Regions from separate parts of the Streptomyces sp. NPDC005485 genome, predicted to be linked through region 2. Evidence: riboswitches for the same ligand, from Rfam matches in the RefSeq annotation. Region 2 holds a riboswitch; each other region holds the start of a gene.
What was found. Region 2 has a riboswitch for cobalamin ahead of ABZS97_RS24680 (CbtB-domain containing protein). Riboswitches for the same ligand answer to the same signal wherever they lie in the genome.
Positions count from the first base shown of each region.

Region 1: another riboswitch for cobalamin. It lies ahead of ABZS97_RS26695 (cobalamin biosynthesis protein); the one in region 2 lies ahead of ABZS97_RS24680 (CbtB-domain containing protein).
Region 3: another riboswitch for cobalamin. It lies ahead of ABZS97_RS27095 (ABC transporter substrate-binding protein); the one in region 2 lies ahead of ABZS97_RS24680 (CbtB-domain containing protein).
Region 4: another riboswitch for cobalamin. It lies ahead of ABZS97_RS31580 (ribonucleoside-diphosphate reductase subunit alpha); the one in region 2 lies ahead of ABZS97_RS24680 (CbtB-domain containing protein).

Region 1 covers NZ_JBEXDZ010000089.1:16,202-21,282, forward strand. Annotated here, with positions in the region: gene ABZS97_RS26690 (cobyric acid synthase) at 1-1,352, opposite strand, end outside; gene ABZS97_RS26695 (cobalamin biosynthesis protein) at 1,349-2,293, opposite strand; cobalamin riboswitch at 2,414-2,556, opposite strand; gene ABZS97_RS26700 (hypothetical protein) at 2,685-2,906, opposite strand; gene ABZS97_RS26705 (inorganic phosphate transporter) at 2,919-4,160, opposite strand; gene ABZS97_RS26710 (lysozyme) at 4,339-5,081, opposite strand, start outside.
Region 2 covers NZ_JBEXDZ010000077.1:35,582-40,662, reverse strand. Annotated here, with positions in the region: gene dhaK (dihydroxyacetone kinase subunit DhaK) at 1-594, opposite strand, end outside; gene ABZS97_RS24700 (PadR family transcriptional regulator) at 744-1,307, opposite strand; gene ABZS97_RS24695 (nuclear transport factor 2 family protein) at 1,390-1,785, shown strand; gene ABZS97_RS24690 (ferredoxin) at 1,908-2,282, shown strand; gene ABZS97_RS24685 (histidine phosphatase family protein) at 2,335-2,913, opposite strand; cobalamin riboswitch at 3,013-3,176, shown strand; gene ABZS97_RS24680 (CbtB-domain containing protein) at 3,213-3,434, shown strand; gene ABZS97_RS24675 (CbtA family protein) at 3,460-4,224, shown strand; gene ABZS97_RS24670 (acyl-CoA dehydrogenase family protein) at 4,419-5,081, shown strand, end outside.
Region 3 covers NZ_JBEXDZ010000091.1:26,396-31,476, forward strand. Annotated here, with positions in the region: gene ABZS97_RS27080 (aminoglycoside phosphotransferase family protein) at 1-272, opposite strand, end outside; gene ABZS97_RS27085 (ABC transporter ATP-binding protein) at 349-1,257, opposite strand; gene ABZS97_RS27090 (iron chelate uptake ABC transporter family permease subunit) at 1,254-2,267, opposite strand; gene ABZS97_RS27095 (ABC transporter substrate-binding protein) at 2,264-3,286, opposite strand; cobalamin riboswitch at 3,354-3,539, opposite strand; gene ABZS97_RS27100 (CoA-binding protein) at 3,662-4,072, shown strand; gene ABZS97_RS27105 (GNAT family N-acetyltransferase) at 4,151-4,591, shown strand; gene ABZS97_RS27110 (alpha/beta hydrolase) at 4,595-5,081, opposite strand, start outside.
Region 4 covers NZ_JBEXDZ010000119.1:19,090-24,170, forward strand. Annotated here, with positions in the region: gene ABZS97_RS31575 (ribonucleotide-diphosphate reductase subunit beta) at 1-884, opposite strand, end outside; gene ABZS97_RS31580 (ribonucleoside-diphosphate reductase subunit alpha) at 884-3,274, opposite strand; cobalamin riboswitch at 3,401-3,542, opposite strand; gene mctP (monocarboxylate uptake permease MctP) at 3,707-5,081, opposite strand, start outside.

The sequences.
Region 1 (5,081 bases), on a different contig from region 2:
GGCACGAAGCGACGGCCCGCGGCGGCCGCCACCTCGCGCAGGAAGGCGCGCCGGAAGCCGTCCGACTCCAGCGAGCCGTGCCAGTGCGTCCCCCAGACGGAGCCGACCCGGCAACCGTCCAGGAACGGTTCCCCGCCCGCCACCCGGGCGACGCCGTGATGGATCTCGTATCCCTCGACGGGCTCGCCGAGCGCCTCGCCGACGGGCCGGGTGAGGGTCTTCTCGCGTGCGAACCGCACGCGTACGGGCAGCAGACCGAGCCCGTCGACAGCGCCCTGACGGCTCTCGACCTCGTCCTCGATGTGCTCGCCGAGCACCTGGAAGCCGCCGCAGATCCCGAGCACCGGCCGCCCTTCGGCGGCCCGTCGCGCGATCGCGTCCGCGAGGCCGCGCTCGCGCAGCCACTCCAGCGCCTTCACCGTCCCGCGGGTGCCCGGTACGACGACGAGGTCGGCGTCGGCCAGTTCCTCGGCGCGGTCCACGAACCGCACGACGACGCCCGGTTCGGCGGCCAGCGCGTCCACGTCCGTGAAGTTGGACATCAGCGGGACGGCGCAGACGGCGACGCGCAGCACGTCCTCGCCGACGGGCGCGGCCACCACGGACTCCCGCACGGCCCCCCGCAGCGAGACACGCAGCCCGTCCTCCTCGTCGATGCCGAGGCCGTGCTGGAAGGGCAGCACACCGTACGAGGGGCGCCCGGTGAGGCCGCGGAGCATGTCGAGGCCCGGCTCCAGCAGCGAGACGTCGCCGCGGAACTTGTTGACGAGGAACCCGGCGACGAACTGCTGGTCCTCGGGTGAGAGCAGCGCGACGGTCCCGAAGAAGGACGCGAAGACGCCGCCGCGGTCGATGTCGCCGACGACGAGCACGGGCAGCCGCGCATTGCGCGCGATCCCCATGTTCACGATGTCCGTCCGCCGCAGATTGATCTCGGCAGGACTGCCGGCCCCCTCACAGATCACCGCGTCATACGTGCCCCGCAACTCGGCGAGACAGTCCAGAACGGTCCCGAGAAGCGCCTGCTGCCGCCCGCCGTGATAGCCCCGCGCCGTCATCTCGCCCACCGGCTTGCCCATGAGGACGACCTGACTGCTCCGGTCGCTGCCCGGCTTGAGCAGTACGGGGTTCATCAGCGCGGTCGGCTCGACGCGTGCGGCCTGCGCCTGCATGGCCTGCGCCCGCCCGATCTCGGCGCCCTCGCGCGTGACGAAGGAATTGAGGGACATGTTCTGCGCCTTGAAGGGCGCCACCTTCACGCCCTGCCGCACCAGCCACCGGCAGATCCCGGCGGTCACCACGCTCTTGCCCGCGTCGGAGGTGGTTCCCGCGATCAGCAGTCCGCCGCTCATGACGTGCCTCCCCGTCGTGTCAGGGCGCGTGCGGCGACGCTCACGCCGAGGGCGAGCAGGCCCACCCGGCGCGACAGCCGTACGGCCCGCTCGATGTCCGTGGTCCGCACCGGCCGTCCCCGGCTGCCCAGCACGGGCCGGTGCTCGACCCGCCCGCCGTACGAGAGAGTGCCGCCCAGGCGCACCCCGAGCGCGCCCGCGAACGAGGCCTCCACCGGACCGGCGTTGGGGCTCGGATGCTTCGCGGCGTCCGCGCGCCAGGCCCGGGCGGCGCCCCGCGGGTCGCCGCCGGCGACGGTGGCGAGCACGGCGGTCAGCCGCGCCCCCGGCCATCCGGCGATGTCGTCGAGGCGCGCGGAGGCCCAGCCGTAGCGTCGGTACCTGGGTGACTTGTGCCCGACCATGGCGTCGAGCGTGTTGACCGCCCGGAACCCGACGAGCCCCGGCACACCGGCGACGGCGCCCCACACCAGCGCGCCCACGACGGCGTCGGAGGTGTTCTCGGCGACGGACTCCACGACGGCCCGCGCGATCCCGTCCGCGTCCAGTGCCTGCGGATCGCGCCCGCACAGGTGGGGCAGCCGCTGCCGGGCCGCGTCGACGTCCCCGGCTTCGAGGGCCGCGCCGATCGCCCGCGCCTCGCGGCCCAGGGAGGTCCCGCCCACGACGGTCCAGGTGGCGGCGGCGGTCAGGGCGAGGGAGGCGGTGGCGGAGCTTCGTGCGCAGCGGCTTGCGGCGGCAGCGAGGGACACGGCTCCGCCGGCGCACACCAGGGTGTGCAGTGCGCCCCATCCGCGGTGGTCGCGCCACAGCACCCGTTCCACAGCGCCCGCGGCCCGACCGAACGCGGCGACCGGGTGCCCGCGGCGCGGATCGCCGAGGATCAGGTCACCGAGGAGGCCGGCGGCGGCGCCGTACGCGAAGACGCGATCGGCACGCATGGGGTCAGCCCGCCGTAAGGGAGGGCGGAACCGTCGTACCGTCCGGCACCGTACTGTCCAGGACCCGCAACGGGCAGCCGCACATGGCGATATGTCCTCACTCAGGGTGTCCACGCCCTGGTTCGACGAGACCGGCGGTGAGAGTTCCTGGCTCCCGGGGGTTACTACCCCGGTGACAGTGGCGGGACCGCGCCGGATTCACACCGGCTTCCTCTTCTGCCGCCGTACATGGCTCCGGCAGTCCACCACGGGCCGAGAACAGCCGTCAACTCGCTGTTGACCTGCGAGGGGAGAGTGTGCGAAGGCCCACATACGGGTGGGGTGCGGGACGCTGTCGCGTCCCCGCACCCCACCCGAAGTGATGCCTGGTTTACGTGTTTCTGTCCGGTCGTCAGGCGACGATCAGGTAGATCCCGTACGCCACCGCCGCCGCGCACGCCGCGAAGCAGGCGTAGGCGCCGGTGACCGCGAGCGCGGCCGAATCGCCCTTGGCCGAGGCCGACTCCTGCTTGGAGAGGCCGACGATGCCGAGGGTGAAGAGGCCGACGAGGGCCACGGTGACCACGAGGCTGACTCCGAAGACGGAGCCGAGGGCTGCCCAGTCGATGTCCATGCTGTTCGTTCCTTACACCGTGGCCGGGCGGGTGGGTTCCGCGTCCGGGGACGGGATGGTGGCGGTGAGGTCGTCGGTCACCGTGCCGACCGGGGGAGGGGTGACGGCGGCGATGGCCGTGGTCACCACACCGGCGGGCTCCTCGTCGGTGTCGGTGTCGGCGTTGACGTTGGTGTGGTCGATCACCTGGCGGCGGGAGATCTTCCAGATCGCGGCACAGGAGGCGACGAGGAAGACGGCGACGAGCGCGGTGCCCCAGTCGCCGAAACCGGTCACCCACTCGGCGAGCGCGGCGACGAGGGCGGCGGCCGGCAGGGTCAGCGCCCAGGCGACGAACATCCGGGTGGCGGTGGACCAGCGGACCACGCCTCCCTTGCGGCCCAGGCCCGCGCCCATCACGGAGCCGGAGACCGAGTGCGTGGTGGAGAGGGAGAAGCCGATGTGCGAGGAGGCCAGGATGACCGTGGCCGCGCTGGTCTGGGCGGCGAAGCCCTGCTGCGGCTGGAGGTCGGTCAGGCCCTTGCCCATCGTGCGGATGATGCGCCAGCCGCCCAGGGAGGTGCCGGCCGCGATGGCGAGACCGGCGGAGAGGATGACCCAGACCGGCGGGTCGGAGTCGGGAGCGATCGCGCCACCGGCGACCAGGGCCAGGGTGATGATGCCCATCGTCTTCTGCGCGTCGTTGGTGCCGTGGGCCAGCGAGACCAGGCCCGCGGAGGCGATCTGACCGGCGCGGAAGCCCTTCTCGGTGGACTTGCCGTTCGCGTTCCTGCCCAGCGTGTACATCAGCCGGGTGGCGATCAGCGCGGCGATGCCCGCGACCAGCGGGGCGGCGACGGCGGGCAGCAGCACCTTGGTGACCAGGACGTCACCGTGCACCGCGCCGGTACCGGCCGAGGCGATGGTCGCGCCGATGAGGCCACCCATCAGAGCGTGCGAGGAACTGGAGGGGAGCCCGACGAGCCAGGTCACCAGGTTCCACAGGATGGCGCCGACGAGCGCCGCGAATATGACCTCCGGACGGATGCCGGATTCGTCGACGAGGCCCTTGGAGATCGTGTTGGCGACCTCCACCGAAAGGAACGCGCCGACAAGGTTGAGGGCGGCGGACATGGCCACCGCGACCTTGGGCTTGAGTGCGCCGGTCGAGATGGTGGTGGCCATCGCGTTGGCGGTGTCGTGGAAACCGTTCGTGAAATCGAACACGAGAGCGGTGACGATCACGATTCCGAGGAGGAGCGTGATGTGTTCCATTTACCCAGGCTTCTGTTGGACGTCAGTGGCATGAGGACCGTAGGCAACCTGGATGAACGGAAGATGAACTGAGACGGGACACAGGGTGACTCAATTCGGTGTGCCATCCCTCCGGATGTGTCGGAATGTGTCGGAGGGATGGCGCACGGTTCGAACTGAGGCGGAATATTGGGTTCCGCTATCCCTTCGCGAACTTCCTGAGCCGGTCCATGGAGCCGTTGAAGAGATTCTGGTCACCCGGCAGGCTGCCGCTGTTGTCGTACTGCCAGAACGTCCAGTACGTCCAGCCCGCGGGCAGTGATCCCGCGTCCGCCGAGTTGTAGCGGGCGAGCCAGAGGGCGTGGTTCGCGGCGAAGGCGCGGCTGCCGCCGGTGCAGGTGTTCCACCAGTGCGTGGTCGTGTAGATCACCGGGCGGCGCCCGGTCTCCCGCTTGACCTCGTTGCTGAACGCGTGGATCCAGTGCACCATGCCGGACTTGCTCAGCCCGTAGCACTTGTGCTTGCTGTACGGGTTGTACTCGATGTCGAGCGCGGGTGGCAGCGTCCGGCCGTCCGCGCTCCAGCCGCCGCCGTTGCGCACGAAGTGCTTCGCCTGGGTGGTGCCGGACGACTTGTTCGGCAGTGCGAAGTGGTAGGCGCCGCGCAGCAGGCCGGCGTTGCGCGCCCCGGAGTACTGCGAGCCGAAGCGCGGATTGCGGTACGTGCCGCCCTCGGTCGCCTTGATGTAGACGAAGCGGGCGCCCTTCGCTTTGGCGCTCTGCCAGTTGACGGTCTTCTGATGCGACGAGACGTCGTGTCCCTTGGGCTTGCCCGCGGCCGAGGCCGGAACCTCGGCGAGAGCGATCCCCCCGACGGCGAGCGCCGTCACGGTTGCCGCGATGACGCGGGCGTGACGGCGGGACGGTTTGTGATCACGAGCCA
Region 2 (5,081 bases):
GGCCGGGGTGGTGCAGGCGCTGAGGGCGACCCCGAAGCTGCGGGAGTTCTCGTTGACCTGCCGGGCCAGCGCCTCGACCCGCTCCAGCGGCGCGCCCTCGTCGGCGGCGGCGCCCGCGATCTTCTCCACGAACAGCGTGGCGCCCGTACCGCGCCGCCCTGCCGTGTACAGGCTGTCGGTGACGGCGACATCGTCGTTGACGAGGACCTTCGCGATCTGGATGCCCTCGTCCTCGGCGAGTTCCGCGGCCATGTCGAAGTTCAGTACGTCGCCCGTGTAGTTCTTCACGATGAACAGCACGCCCGCGCCACTGTCCACGGCGGCCGCCGCACGCACCATCTGGTCCGGCACCGGAGACGTGAAGACCTCGCCGGGGCAGGCCGCCGACAGCATCCCGGGACCCACGAAACCGCCGTGCAGCGGCTCGTGCCCCGACCCGCCGCCGGAGACGAGGCCGACCTTTCCGGCCACCGGAGCGTCCCGCCGTACGATCACGCGGTTGTCCACGTCCACCGTCAGCTCCGGATGAGCGGCCGCCATGCCCCGCAGCGCGTCCGCGACGACTGTCTCCGCGACGTTGATGAGCATCCTCATGGTTACCTCCTGGTGCGATGAACAGGCAGGGCTCTGGGTCTCGTGATCAGGGTAGGCGGCCGAGTGGGGAGGAGGGGTCCGTCCACCGGCAGTATCTGCGCTTTGGTCCCGGAGGTCACCCGTCGCGCAGGCTGTCCGCGGCGCCGGGACTACGGCCGCACGGAGGCGCGTTGCTCAAGGACGCTCAGGGTCCGCTCGGCCCATCGGATGTTCTCCTGCTCGAAGGCGCGGCCCCGCATCAGGGACAGATACGGCCCGACGCGCTCGGCCCGTTCCAGGAACTCGTGTTCGGTGCGGCCGTCGAGGAGACGGTCGCGGAGCCGGTCGAAGCGGGCCAGCTTGTCGCGTGACCGCTCCAGCTGCCCGGCGACCGCCGACCGTACGGCCTGCTCGTCGCCCTCGTCGACGGCCTGGACCTTGACCATGAGTTCGGAGCGGATGGCCGTCGGCTTCGGCGGTTCGGCCGTGAACGCGTACAGGGCCCGGCGGCCGGCCTCGGTGAGGGAGAACAGCCGCTTGTTCGGCCGGCGCTCCTGCTCCACGAGCCGGGCCGCCACGAGCCCTTCGGACTCCATGCGGTCGAGTTCGCGGTACAGCTGCTGTGGGGTCGCCATCCAGAAGTTGGCCACCGAGGCGTCGAAGCCCTTGGCGAGGTCGTATCCCGACGCCTCGCCCTCCAGGAGGGTGGCCAGGAGTGCGTTGCGCAATGCCATGCCCCCAGGCTAGACGGCACCCGCCGCGATGACTAACCTACTCCGCATCTAGTCAACTAATTGAGTAAGAAAGGTGGGCGTGATGCACCCCTTCCGCAAGGCCGTGGAGGCCGACGACTTCACCGGCATCGAGAGCCTGCTGGCCGACGACGTCGTCTTCACCAGCCCCGTCGTCTTCAAGCCCTACCCCGGCAAGGCGATCACCGCCGCCATCCTGCGCGGCGTCTCCCGTGTCTTCACCGACTTCGAGTACGTGCGGGAGATCGCCGACGGCCGCGACCACGCCCTCGTCTTCAAGGCCAAGGTGGGCGAGAGGGAGATTCACGGCTGCGACTTCCTGCACATGGACGAGGACGGCAGGATCGACGAACTGACGGTCATGGTCCGCCCGCTGTCGGCGGCGCTGGCCCTCTCCGAGGCGATGGGCGCGCAGTTCGAGGAGATCGCGGCGGAGGCGGCGCGGGCGGAGGGCGCCTGAGCGCTTTCGTGGCTTGAGTACGCGGGTTGCGGTGGCGGCCTGCGAGGCGTGGGCGCCTCGGTATCGGCGCGGGTGCCGCAGGCTGCTGGTTTGACCCTATTTCCTTCGGCTACCCGCGTCTTGTGACTACGACGACATCTCAGCAGGAGCTCTATCAATTCCTGGAGGACCGCTTTGCCTGCGCACAGGCCTGCACGGAATGCGCGCGGGAGTGCGCGCTGCGTGCGAGCCTCGCGGAGCCGGACGGATCCGAAGAGGACCAACGCGTAAGGCGCGAAGGCGTCCTGTGCGCCGAGGTGTGCGACGCGACCTGTCGCGTGCTGTCCGAGCAGATCCGCGAGGACGAGTCCGGCCTGCGCATCCAGGCGGAGTGGTGCCGCGAGGTCTGCCTGGCGTGCGCCCGGGTCTTCGACGAGTACGCCGGCGCCGAGGACGGGGCGAAGGCCTGCCGCATCTGCGCCCAGGCCTGCACGGACTTCATCGCGACACTGCTCTGACGGACTTCCTCGCGACACCGCTCCGGGCACGGAGCTCACCTCGTGCCCGGCGTCAGTCCGAGACCCCGAGCGGCCGTCCGGCCCGTACGTTCCAGCGCCCCGATCGCCCGCTGAACTCGGTGGCGGTCAACGGCGGCACGTCGACCCGCCAGAACGCGGACTCCGGTGCCCCCAACGTCCGTACCACCAAGGCGCGTACGACCTCGGGCTCCACCACGGCGACCGTCCGGCCCGCGACGTGTGCGGTCGCGTCCAGCCAGTGCGCCACCCGTGTGCAGAAGGCCTCCACCGACTCGCCGTCGTGCGGCGCCGAGCCCGGATCGGACAGCCATCGGGCCACCGCCTCCGGTTCCCTCGCGCTCACCTCCTCCAGGGTCGCGCCGCGCCAGCGGCCCACGTCCAGGCCCGCGAGTTCCGGCGCGTCCGCCGCCGTACCGAGGCCGAGCGCGTGCGCGGTCTCGCGGCAGCGCACCGAGGGGGAGACCAGCGGCCGGTCCACGGCCGCAACCGCCCCCGCGGCCGCCCGCGCGAGGCGCAGCCCCGTGGTATCAACCGGACATCCATCGTCGAAGCGGGCTTCCCGTACGGCCACACTCATTGCGGCTGAGATCAACATCACTCGGCTCGTCATACGTCCACTCTCGTGCTCAACACCCGTGTGAAATCGGGGAACTGACGACGTGACCAGGCCACCGGCGCACCCTCCGCGCCTTCGTGCGCCCTTGGCCGCAACCCCGGTTCGCGGTACGGTCTCGTCGATATTGACGACGGTTCGGCGGAAGCCGGTGAGAATCCGGCACGGTCGCGCCACTGTAAGCCCAGCAAGAGCCACTCCCACCAGGGGTGGTGAAGGTCGAGCAAGTCAGACCCGCAGCCGTCGTCCTGTGCACCACCGAAATGGGACGCGAGTTCCCCAGGAGGTTCTGCCCCATGGCGCAGTCCGTCGCTCAGCCGACCGCTACACCCACCGCTGTTCCCGCCAAGCTGCCGATCGGTGCGATCGCCCCCTGGGCGGTCTTCTTCGGCATCCTGATGCTGGTTCTGCTCTACTTCGTCGGCGCCGAACAGGGCGCCACATCCGTGATGTCGGGCTCGGACGTCCACGAGTGGGTGCACGACGCCCGCCACCTGCTCGGCTTCCCCTGCCACTGACGGCGCCGGGGAATCGTAGAAGCTCATGAACTCCGCAACTGTCAGAAACCTCCTGGTACGGGGCATGCTCGCGGGTCTCGCCGCGGGCCTGCTCGCCCTGGTCGTCGCCTACTTCCTCGGTGAGCCGCGCGTGGACTCGGCGATCGCCTACGAGGAGTCGCACAGTCACGAGCACGGCATGGAGGTCGTCTCCCGCACGATGCAGTCCACCGGTGGCCTGGCCACCGGCGTCCTCGTCTACGGGGTCGCCTTCGGTGGCATCGCCGCCCTCGCGTACTGCTTCGCGCTCGGCAGGATCGGGCGCTTCGGACCGCGTGCCAGTGCGCTGCTCCTCGCGGCGGCGGGCCTCCTCGCGGTCTACGTCGTGCCGTTCCTGAAGTACCCCGCCAACCCGCCGTCCGTGGGCGAGCCCGACACCATCGGTAAGCGCACCACGCTGTACTTCCTGATGATGGTGCTCAGCGTGCTGCTGGCCGTCGCCACCGTGATCCTGGGCAAGCGCCTCGCGCCACGCCTGGGCAACTGGAACGCGACACTGGCCGCGGGGGCGTTCTTCCTCCTCGCCATCGGCCTCGCATACGGGTTCCTGCCCGCGGTGAACGAGGTGCCGAAGGACTTCTCGGCCAGCCTCATCTGGCAGTTCCGGCTGGCCGCCCTGGCCATCCAGCTGACCCTGTGGACGGCCTTCGGGCTGATCTTCGGTGTGCTGGCGGAGCGGGTGCTGTCACCGAAACCGGCCAAGGCCGCGGAGAAGCGAGCGGAGGCGCGGGCGACTCCCGTCGCACGCTGACCACCACTCGATCGCCGCACGGCTTCATCGATCCACCGATCGATCCACCGAAGTGCCGCTCGACGGCGCAGGGCCCCCGGATATGGCGCGAATCCTGGGGGCCTTTCGCATGCGTACGTCACCGGCATTCCCAATTTCTGAAACACGTTCTACGGTGTGCGCCGTCAGGTCCGGCCTTGGAGCCAGGAGGCGCCGTGCATCTCGAATACACGCCCGAGCAGCAGCGGTTGCGCACCGAGCTGCGCGGATACTTCGCGGACCTGGTGCCCGACCACGCCTATGCGCGCTACGGCGACCCCGCGGCCCAGAAGCGCTTCTACCGCGAGACGATCCGCCGGCTCGGCACGGACGGCTGGCTCGGCGTGGGCTGGCCCACGGAGTACGGCGGGCGCGGCCTGAGCCCCATGGAGCAGTTCATCTTCTTCGACGAGGCCGCTCAGGCGGGCGTCCCGCTGCCGCTGATGGCCCTCAACACGGTCGGCCCGACGATCATGCAGTTCGGCAGCGACGAGCAGAAGGCGTACTTCCTGCCGCGCATCCTCTCCGGCGAGATCGACTTCGCGATCGGCTACAGCGAGCCCGACGCGGGGACGGATCTCGCCGCGCTCAAGACCCGGGCCATACGTGACGGAGACGAGGCCACCGGCCATTACACGGTCAACGGCCAGAAGATCTGGACGACCAATGGCGACACCGCCGACTGGGTGTGGCTGGCCGTGCGCACCGACCCCGACGCGCCGCCGCACAAGGGCATCACCATGCTCCTCGTGCCGACCTCGGACCCCGGCTACTCCTGCACGCTCATCAACACCCTCGCCTCGCACGACACCACTGCCAGCTACTACGAGAACATCCGC
Region 3 (5,081 bases), on a different contig from region 2:
GGTGCCTTCCCGGCCGTGGCGCGGTAGAACATCTCCTCGGTGCGCATGATGCCGGGCTCGTGGCTCAGCGTCGGCGCGTCCGGGTGGGGCGCGACCTTGAGGACCAGGCCGGAGTGCTCCGCGCTATCGGCCAGTCGCAGGCGATAGGCGGTGTTGAAGGTCGCGTCCGAGAGTTCCGTGCAGGCGCGTATCAGCGCGGGGTCGATCCCGGACGCCGCGAGCACGTGGTCGAGCTGCTCCCGATCGAGTTGTCGCCGGTGGTGATTGAGCACCGTGTCACCTTCCCGTGAACCAGGTCTACGCCTGAGGAAAGCTATACGGGAGCGCTCCCATGCTCAACCTCCCCGTTCACCGGAGCGTCCCCAAGTAGCGGACGTACGGCCGGTCTTCGGCACCGGAGAGGGTGACGGCGGCGCGCACCCCGTACACCTCGGCGATCAGCTCTTCGCTGAGCACGTCACGCGGCGTGCCACGGGCGACCACGCGGCCCTCGCGCAGGACGACGAGGGCGTCGCAGTACATCGCCGCGAGGTTGAGGTCGTGCAGCGCGACCACGCTGGTGAGCGGGAGGCCGGTGATCAGGGCGAGCAGGTCCAACTGGTGCTGGATGTCCAGGTGGTTGGTCGGCTCGTCCAGGAGGAGTTCGCGCGGTTGCTGGGCGAGCGCGCGGGCTATCTGCACCCGCTGCCGCTCACCGCCCGACAGGGTGTGCCAGGACTGCTCGGCGCGGTCGGCCAGGCCGGTGCGCTCCAGGGCGGTGCGGACGGCCTCCTCGTCGGCGGCCGAGGCGGGCGTCCATGCGCGGCGGTGCGGGGTGCGGCCGAGTCGTACGACATCGAGGACGCTCAACTCGACCTGGGTGTCCACCTGTTGTTCGACCACGGCGACGCGGCGGGCGATGTCGCGGCGGTGCAGCTCGGGCAGTGGGCTGCCGTCGAGGGTGACGACCCCCGAGGCCGGGGCGAGCACCCCGGCGAGCAGCCGCAGCAGAGTGGATTTCCCGGAGCCGTTGGGGCCGAGCAGACCGACCGTGGAGCCCTCGTCCGGGGCGAGGCTGACCCCGTCGAGGATGAGCCGCCCGTCGACCTCGCGCGAGACGCGGTCGGCGCGGAGCCCGGTGTCCCCGTGCCGCCCGAGATCCGTGACCTGCGGCCCGGAGTTCTTGATCTGCCCTGCGTCGGTGATCTGCCCTGCGTTCGCCGTTTGCTTGGCGTTCGTCGTTTGTCCGGCGTCCGTCGTCTGTCCGGAGTCCGTCATCGCGCGCTCCTGGACCGGTACAGCACCAGGACGAACGCGGGCACCCCGATCAGTGAGGTGACCACGCCCACCGGCACCTCCTGCGGGTCGAGGACCGTACGGGCCAGGGTGTCCACCCACACCAGGAACACCGCCCCGGCCAGCGCGGCGACCGGCAGCAGCCGGGCGTGGCCGGATCCGACCAGGGCGCGGGCCGCGTGCGGCAGGACCAGGCCGACGAAGCCGATCGCGCCGGCCGAGCTGACCAGGACGGCGGTGAGCAGAGCCGTGACGCTCAGCAGCACCAGCCGGGTGCGGGCGACGGACACGCCGAGCGCGGCGGCCGCGTCCTGCCCGAAGGCGAAGGCGTCGAGCGTGCGGGCGTACCCCGCGCAGACCAGCAGGGCGACGGCGAGCACGCAGGCGCCCACCCACACGTCCGTCCAGCCGGCGCCGCCGAGTGAGCCGAGCAGCCAGAACAGCACCCCGCGGGTGGTCTCGGCGTCGGCGGCGGTCATGACGACGAAGGAGGTGAGGGCGGAGAAGAGCTGCATGGCGGCGACGCCGGAGAGCACCACGCGGTCGGTGGTGCCGCCGAGCGTGTGGCTGAGCAGCAGGACGAGCGCGAAGGACAGGACCGCTCCGGCGAACGCGCCCGCGGACACCGACACGGCGCCGCCCCCGACGCCGAGGACGACCACGGCGACCGCGCCCGTCGACGCGCCGGACGACACCCCGAGCACGAACGGATCGGCGAGCGGGTTGCGCAGCAGGGACTGCATCACCGCGCCGCACACGGCGAGGCCCGCGCCGCACACGGCCGCGAGCAGCGTGCGCGGCAGCCGGAGCTGCCACACGATTCCGTTCCGGATCGGCGAGACGTCCGTGCTCCCCCACCCGAGGTGGGCCGCGACGACCGACCAGACGTCGCCGACCCGGATCTGCGCGGGTCCGATGGTGATCGCGACGGCGATGGACGCGCACAGCGCGGCGAGCCCGGCCGCCGTCGACAGCAGTCCCTTGACCGTCACCCCGCGAGCCCGAACCGGCGCAGTCCGGCGGCCACTTGCTCCACGCCCTCCACGGTGCGGATGGTCGGGTTCATGGCCTGGCCGCTGAGCAGGACGTAGCGCTTGTGCCGGACGGCGGACATGTTCTTGGTGACCGGGTCGGACTCCAGGAAGGCGATCTTCCGGGCGGCCGACTCGGCGGTCTGCGACTTGCGCGTGAGGTCGCCGATGACGAGCACGTCGGGGTCGCGGTCGGCGACCGTCTCCCAGTTGATCTGGGGCCACTCCTCGTGCGTAGCGCCGAAGGTGTTCTTCGCGCCGAGTGCGCGGGTGATGATGCCGGGGGCTCCGCAGCAGCCCGCCATGTAGGGCGACTGGGCGTTGGCGAACCAGTACAGGAGGGTGACGTCCGAGGCGTCGATTCCCGAAGTGGCCTTCGTCATGCGCTGCTTGAGCGAGGCGACGAGCCGATCGCCCCGCTTCTGCACCCCGAACACCTTGGCCAGGTCCCGTACTTCGCCGTAGACGGTGTCGATGGTCAGCGGCTGCTTGCGCGAGCCGTCCCCGTCACCGGAGTTGTCCTTGCCCGCGCAGTCGGACGGGGAGACGTAGGTGGGAACGCCGACCTTCTCGAGCTGGTCCCGGGTGGCCACGCCGCCCTTGCCCAGTGTGGAGACGAAGGAGGCGGCGACGAAGTCCGGTTCGGTGTCCAGGACCCGTTCGAAGGAGGGGTTGTTGTCGGCGAGCCGGGGCACCTCGGCGTTCGCCTTCTCCAGGCCCTTCATCACGGGGTCGGTCCAGGTGGCCGTCCCGGCCATCCGGTCGGCGAGCCCGAGCGAGAGCATGATCTCGGTGGTGCCCTGGTTGAGGGAGACGGCGTGGCGCGGCGGGGCCGCGACGCGGACGGTCCGGCCGCAGTTGTCGAGGGTGACGGCGGTCTTCGCCGAAGCGGTACCGGACGAGCCGGAACCGCAACCGGTCAGCAGCAGCGCGCCGGCGATCAGCGGGGCGGCACGGCGGGTCGTACGTGCGGTGGGCACGGGAGTGGGTCCCCAGTCGTCGAGGGCTCAAGCGCGGAGCCCGGTCGTACGGTCTCCCCGGCGGCACTCGACCGGCGGGGGCGCCAGCAGGTCTTCGGACTCGGGGTCACGCGAACGAGGCGCCTTCCCGGACTCTTCGTGGTCCAGTGGCCGATGCCCCGCCCGTCGCCCTCACCGCTGCGCGTCAGCTCCGGATTCGCACCGGATTCCCTGACCCACGTACATGGGTTCGACTGGCCTCGGAAAGTTATCACGGGGCGTGCCGGGAATCGCCTGCCGCCCTGGGCTGTTGCCACCCGCAGAGCCCCTTGCCCGGGGCGAGCCGCAGACGCACCGCAGTCGGAACCGCAGCCGCGGAGACAGAGGAGACACACCATGTACGGCGACCAGGAGACGGTCAGCAGGATCCTCTCGGAGCTCGGCGACACCTGGGCCGTCGTGGGCCTGTCCACCAACCGGGACCGCGCGGCCTACGGCGTCGCCGAGGTGCTGCGCCGGCACGGCAAGCGCGTCGTCCCGGTCCACCCGAAGGCCGAGACGGTCCACGGCGAGCAGGGCTACGCCTCCCTCGCCGACATACCCTTCGAGGTCGACGTCGTCGATGTCTTCGTCAACAGCGACCTGGCCGGCCCGGTGGCCGACGAAGCCGTGGAGATCGGCGCGAACGCCGTCTGGTTCCAGCTGGGGGTCGTCGACGAGCGGGCGTACGAGCGGACGCGCGCCGCGGGGCTGGACATGGTCATGGACCGCTGCCCGGCGATCGAGTACCGCCGACAGGGCATTTAGGGCATCCGAGGGGTGCCTCAACCGGCCGGTACGGAAACGTGGTTGACGGTTCACGAGGCACCCCGGTTTCCTGCTCGGATGCCCACGCTTCGCATCGAGCAGCCGACGGACGAAGCCGGTCTCACGGACTGGCAGTACGTCCACAACACGGTCATCCCGACCCACGTCCTGTCCCTCGACGACGTGCGGGAGCGAACCGGCCGCAACCGCATGGAGGTCGCCCGTCTCGGCGACGTCCTGGTCGGCTGCACGACGGTGCGTCCACCCGACGACGAGACGCCCGCGGCCACGGTGATCGCCCGCGTGCTCGCGCCGCACCGACGGCAGGGGCTCGGCGCGCAGCTGTACGCGCGCGCTCTGGAACAGGCGCGGGAACTGGGCACTGAGGCGATCGAGACGGTGGTCCTGGCCTCGAACGAGGACGGCCTGCGCTTCGCGCTCCGCAATGGATTCGTCGAGGTCGAACGCTATCTGCTGCCGGGCGACACCATCGAGTGGATCAGCCTGCGGCTGGCCTGAGCCTCAGCCCCGGCCGGCCGGCTCCTCGGCGAGGAACCCTTCGACCGCGTCGGAGAAGAAGTCCGGATCGTCGATCCACGGGAAGTGCCCGGCGCCCGGCTGGACGGTCATCCGCGCCACGGGGAACAGCCCCGCGATGTCGGCGGCGACGCGCGGCAGCGGACCGCTGTCCACCTCGCCCGCGAGCAGCAGCGCCCGTCCTTCCCATCCGGCGAGGGCGGCGAGCGCGGTGCGAGTTGCGTCCGGTGTGAAGGCGCCCGAGGACGCGTACAGGCTCGCTGCCTCCTCGTTGCTCTGCTCCGCGTCGGCCGCGGCGTGGGCCCGCGCGGCCTCGTCCCACCGCCCGTAGAAGAAGGGTGCGGCGGTGTCGTAGTCCGCGTCGGAGGCCGTGCCGGCCCAGGTCCTTTCGTAGGCACCCAAGGCCGCCTCGAACCACGGCTCACCCTTGCGCAGGGCGGCCGCTTCGAGGCGGTGCTCCACGGTGAAGTCG
Region 4 (5,081 bases), on a different contig from region 2:
TACACGGGAGCGAAGCCGAGGCGCGTCAGGCGCTGGTCGGCGACGCACTCCAGGTACTGCCGCATCGAGTCGGTGTTCATCCCCGGGAGGCCGTCACCGCACAGGTCGCGCGCGAACTGCAGCTCGGCCTCGACGGCCTCCCGCAGCATGTCGGTGACCTCCTGCTGAAGCCGGTCGTCGAAGAGCTCCGGCTCCTCCTTGCGGACGGTGTCGACGACCTCGAACGCGAAGGACATGTGCATCGTCTCGTCGCGGAAGACCCAGTTGGTGCCGGTGGCGAGACCGTGCAGCAGGCCCCGGCTGCGGAACCAGTAGACGTACGCGAAGGCGCCGTAGAAGAAGAGGCCCTCGATGCAGGCGGCGAAGCAGATCAGGTTCAGCAGGAAGCGGCGGCGGTCGGCCTTCGTCTCCAGCCGGTCCAGCTTCTCGACCTCGTTGATCCACTTGAAGCAGAACCCGGCCTTCTCACGGATGGACGGGATGTTCTCGACCGCGTCGAAGGCGGCCGCCCTGTCCTCGGGGTCGGGCAGATACGTGTCCAGCAGGGTCAGATAGAACTGGACGTGCACGGCCTCCTCGAAGAGCTGGCGGGAGAGATACAGCCGCGCCTCGGGGGAGTTGATGTGCTTGTACAGCGTCAGCACCAGGTTGTTCGAGACGATCGAGTCGCCCGTCGCGAAGAACGCGACCAGCCGGCCGATCATGTGCTGCTCGCCCTCGGACAGCTTCGCGAGGTCGGCGACGTCCGAGTGGAGGTCGACCTCCTCCACGGTCCAGGTGTTCTTGATGGCGTCCCGGTAGCGCTCGTAGAAGTCGGGGTAGCGCATCGGACGCAGGGTCAGCTCGAAGCCCGGGTCGAGAAGGTTCTTGGTTTCGCTGGACATTACTGGCAGGCCTCGCAGCTTTCGGGGTTTTCCAGGGAGCAGGCGACCGCGTCCTCGTCGGGGGTCGGCTGCTGTACGGGGATGGGGGTCTGTGCCTGTGCGGCGCGGGCGATGCGGGTCGCCGGGCGCGAGCGCAGGTAGTACGTCGTCTTCAGGCCCGACTTCCAGGCGTACGCGTACATCGAGGAGAGCTTGCCGATGGTCGGCGTCTCCAGGAACAGGTTCAGGGACTGGGACTGGTCCAGGAACGGCGTCCGCGCGGCGGCCATGTCGATGAGGCCGCGCTGCGGGATCTCCCATGCCGTGCGGTACAGCGCCCGTACGTCGGCCGGGATCCAGGCGAAGTCCTGCACCGAGCCGTTCGACTCGCGCAGTGCCTCACGGGTGCGGGCGTCCCACACGCCGAGGTCCTTGAGCTCGCGCACCAGGTAGGAGTTGACCTGGAGGAACTCGCCGGACAGCGTCTCGCGCTTGAACAGGTTGGAGACCTGCGGCTCGATGCACTCGTACACACCGGCGATCGAGGCGATGGTCGCGGTGGGCGCGATCGCGAGGAGCAGGGAGTTGCGCATCCCGGTCGAGGCGATACGTCCGCGCAGCGCCGCCCAGCGCTCGGGCCAGTTCAGCTCCACGTCGTAGTGGTCGGGGTGCAGCACACCGCGGGCCGTGCGGGTCTTCTCCCAGGCCGGCAGCGGGCCGCTGCGCTCGGCGAGATCGGCGGAGGCCTCGTACGCGGCGAGCATGATGCGCTCGGCGATGCGGGTGGAGAGGGCCTTGGCCTCGGGCGAGTCGAAGGGGACGCGCAGCTTGAAGAAGACGTCCTGGAGGCCCATCGCGCCGAGGCCCACGGGGCGCCACCGGGCGTTGGAGCGGCCCGCCTGCTCGGTCGGGTAGAAGTTGATGTCGACGACCCGGTCGAGGAAGGTGACGGCGGTGCGGACCGTCTCGTCCAGCCGCTCCCAGTCGATGTCGCCGACCGCCGTGTCGACGAACGCGCCCAGGTTCACCGAGCCCAGGTTGCAGACCGCGGTCTCCCCGTCGTCCGTGACCTCCAGGATCTCGGTGCACAGGTTCGAGGAGTGGACGGTGTGGCCCGGCTCCGCCGTCTGGTTGGCGGTGCGGTTGGCGGCGTCCTTGAACGTCATCCAGCCGTTGCCGGTCTGCGCGAGGGTGCGCATCATGCGGCCGTACAGGTCGCGGGCCGGAATGGTCTTCTTGGCGAGCCCGGCCTCCTCCGCCTTGCGGTAGGCGGCGTCGAACGCGTCACCCCACAGGTCCACCAGCTCGGGCACGTCGGCCGGTGAGAACAGCGACCACACGCCGTCCTCGTTCACCCGGCGCATGAACTCGTCCGGGATCCAGTGCGCGAGGTTCAGGTTGTGCGTACGCCGGGCGTCCTCACCGGTGTTGTCGCGCAGCTCCAGGAACTCCTCGATGTCGGAGTGCCAGGTCTCCAGGTAGACCGCGGCCGCGCCCTTGCGCCGGCCGCCCTGGTTCACCGCGGCGACCGAGGCGTCGAGGGTCTTCAGGAACGGGACGATGCCGTTGGAGTGCCCGTTCGTGCCGCGGATCAGCGAACCGCGGGAGCGGATACGGGAGTACGACAGACCGATGCCGCCCGCGTGCTTCGAGAGGCGCGCGACCTGGTGGTAGCGGTCGTAGATGGAGTCCAGCTCGTCCAGCGGGGAGTCGAGGAGGTAGCAGGACGACATCTGCGGGTGCCGCGTACCGGAGTTGAAGAGCGTGGGGGAGGAGGGCAGGTAGTCGAGGCGGCTCATCAGCCGGTAGAGGGCCGCGACTTCGTCCACCGCTCGGGTGGTGTCGTCCTCGGCGAGGCCGGAGGCCACGCGCAGCATGAAGTGCTGGGGCGTCTCGACGACCTTGCGGGTGATCGGGTGCCGCAGCAGATAGCGGCTGTGCAGGGTGCGCAGGCCGAAGTAACCGAAGCGGTCGTCGGCGACGGTGTCGATCAGCGCGTCGAGACGGGCCGTGTGCAGCCGTACGAACTCGGCGGTGCGATCCGCGATCAGACCCTCGCGGTGCCCGACCGCGACCGAGCCGGAGAACGACGTGACACCCTGCGACGCGGCCTCGGCGGCGATGCTGATCGTCAGCAGGCGCGCGGCGAGCCGGGAGTAGGCGGGGTCCTCGGAGATGAGGCCCGCGGCCGCCTCGGTGGCCAGCTCGCGCAGCTCCGCCTCGTCGGCCCGGGCGGAGCGGCCGCGCAGCGCGGCGGCGGCGACCCGGCCGGGGTCGGCGTCGGGGAGGTCGGCGGTGAGGTCGGTCAGGGTCCGCAGCAACGCGGTTCCCGGAGCGTCGGCCTCGGCCCCTGTCACGGTGGTCGCGGTCGCCTCGGTCGCTGAAGCCGGATCGACTGGCGCGATGGTCACGTGGGACTCTCCCTCGCTCGGCACGGGGCCTGGGGCGAGGGCAGCGGGGCGCACGGGCTCGGACAGGCCGGCGCGCGTCCAGCTGGCCCACTCCGCGAGGCCCGGACGTCTTGGCACCCGGACCGGTCGGCCGGGCGCGCTGTCGGCAGGACCTCGGACTGGTCAGGCGCGCATACACGCACAAGTACACCGTTGCGGGACAGTTCCGGATTCGCACCGGATTCCCCTGCGGCGACAGCGAGCACGAGCATACATCTTGTGCCGGGCTGCGGGAGCACCCCCACATGTTGTGTCGCGCTGCTGTCGAAGGGTGCCGGAGCGTCAACTCTTGGGCGGGTGGCGAATGCTGGGGCGCCGTCGCCGCCGGCGCCGGTCCGGGCACGGCAACGGGCCGCCGGATCTCTCCGGCGGCCCGTTCGGGATTCCGTGCCTCTAGTGCGAGGTCCCCGCCGTGGCCGGCGGCAGTTCCACCTGGACCCCGGGGTCGCCCGCGTCAGCCGTGTAGTCCGACGGAGACGTCTCGTCGACGCCGTCCGGGGCCTTCAACGCCCGCAGGACGAAGGTCAGGACCACCGTCACCACCACGTTCAGCACGAAGGCCGTCAGACCGATGTAGCCGATCTCCCCGATGCCGGGGATCTCCTTCGAGCTCCCGCCGAAGTGCGCCTGGGTCGGCGAGGCGACCCCGTACGCGGCGACCGTGCCGTAGACCATGCCGACCGCCCAGCCGGCGAGCAGCGCCCAGCGGTGGAACCAGCGGGTGAACAGACCGCCGACCAGCGCCGGGAAGGTCTGCAGGATCCAGATGCCGCCCAGCAGCTGGAAGTTGATGGCGACCGTCTTGTCCATGGTGAGGACGAAGACCAGCGCGCCGACCTTCACCAGGAGCGAGACCAGCTTGGAGACCTTGGTCTCCTGCTGCGGGGTCGCGTCCGGCTTGATGAAGTCCTTGTAGATGTTGCGGGTGAACAGGTTCGCCGCGGCGATGGACATGATGGCCGCCGGTACGAGCGCGCCGATGCCGATCGCGGCGAACGCCACGCCCGCGAACCAGTCCGGGAACATGTTCTCGAAGAGCTGCGGGATGGCGAGCTGCCCGTTCTGCACCTTCACCCCGGCCGCGATCGCCATGAACCCGAGCAGCGCCAGCAGGCCCAGCATCAGCGAGTACAGCGGCAGGATCGTGGTGTTGCGGCGGATCACGTTGCGGCTGCGCGAGGACAGCGTGGCCGTGATCGAGTGGGGGTACATGAACAGCGCCAGCGCCGAGCCGAGGGCGAGCGTGGCGTAGGTCCACTGCTGCGGCTCGGCCGGGGCGAGCGCGCCGCGCGGCTTCCCGGTCGCCGGGTTGACCTGGGAGAAAGCGTCGCCGGCCTTGGCGAAGATGTCGTCGAAGCCGCCGAGCTTGATCGGGATGTAGATGATCGCGACCACGATGACGAGGTAGATCAGGCCGTCCTTGACGAACGCGATCAGCGCCGGGGCCCGCAGGCCGGACGAGTAGGTGTACGCGGCGAGCACGGCGAACGCGATCAGCAGCGGCAGGTCCTTGACGAACCAGTTGGTGCCCGCGCCACCGCCCACGCCCATGACGTCCAGAACGGCCTGGATGCCGACCAGTTGGAGCGCGATGTACGGCATCGTGGCGAGGATGCCGGTGACGGCGACCGCCAGCGACAGACCCTTCGAGCCGAAGCGTCCGCGCACGAAGTCGGACGTGGTCACGTACCCGTGCTTGTGCGAGACGGACCACAGCCGCGGCAGGAAGGTGAAGATCAGCGGGTACACCAGGATCGTGTACGGCACC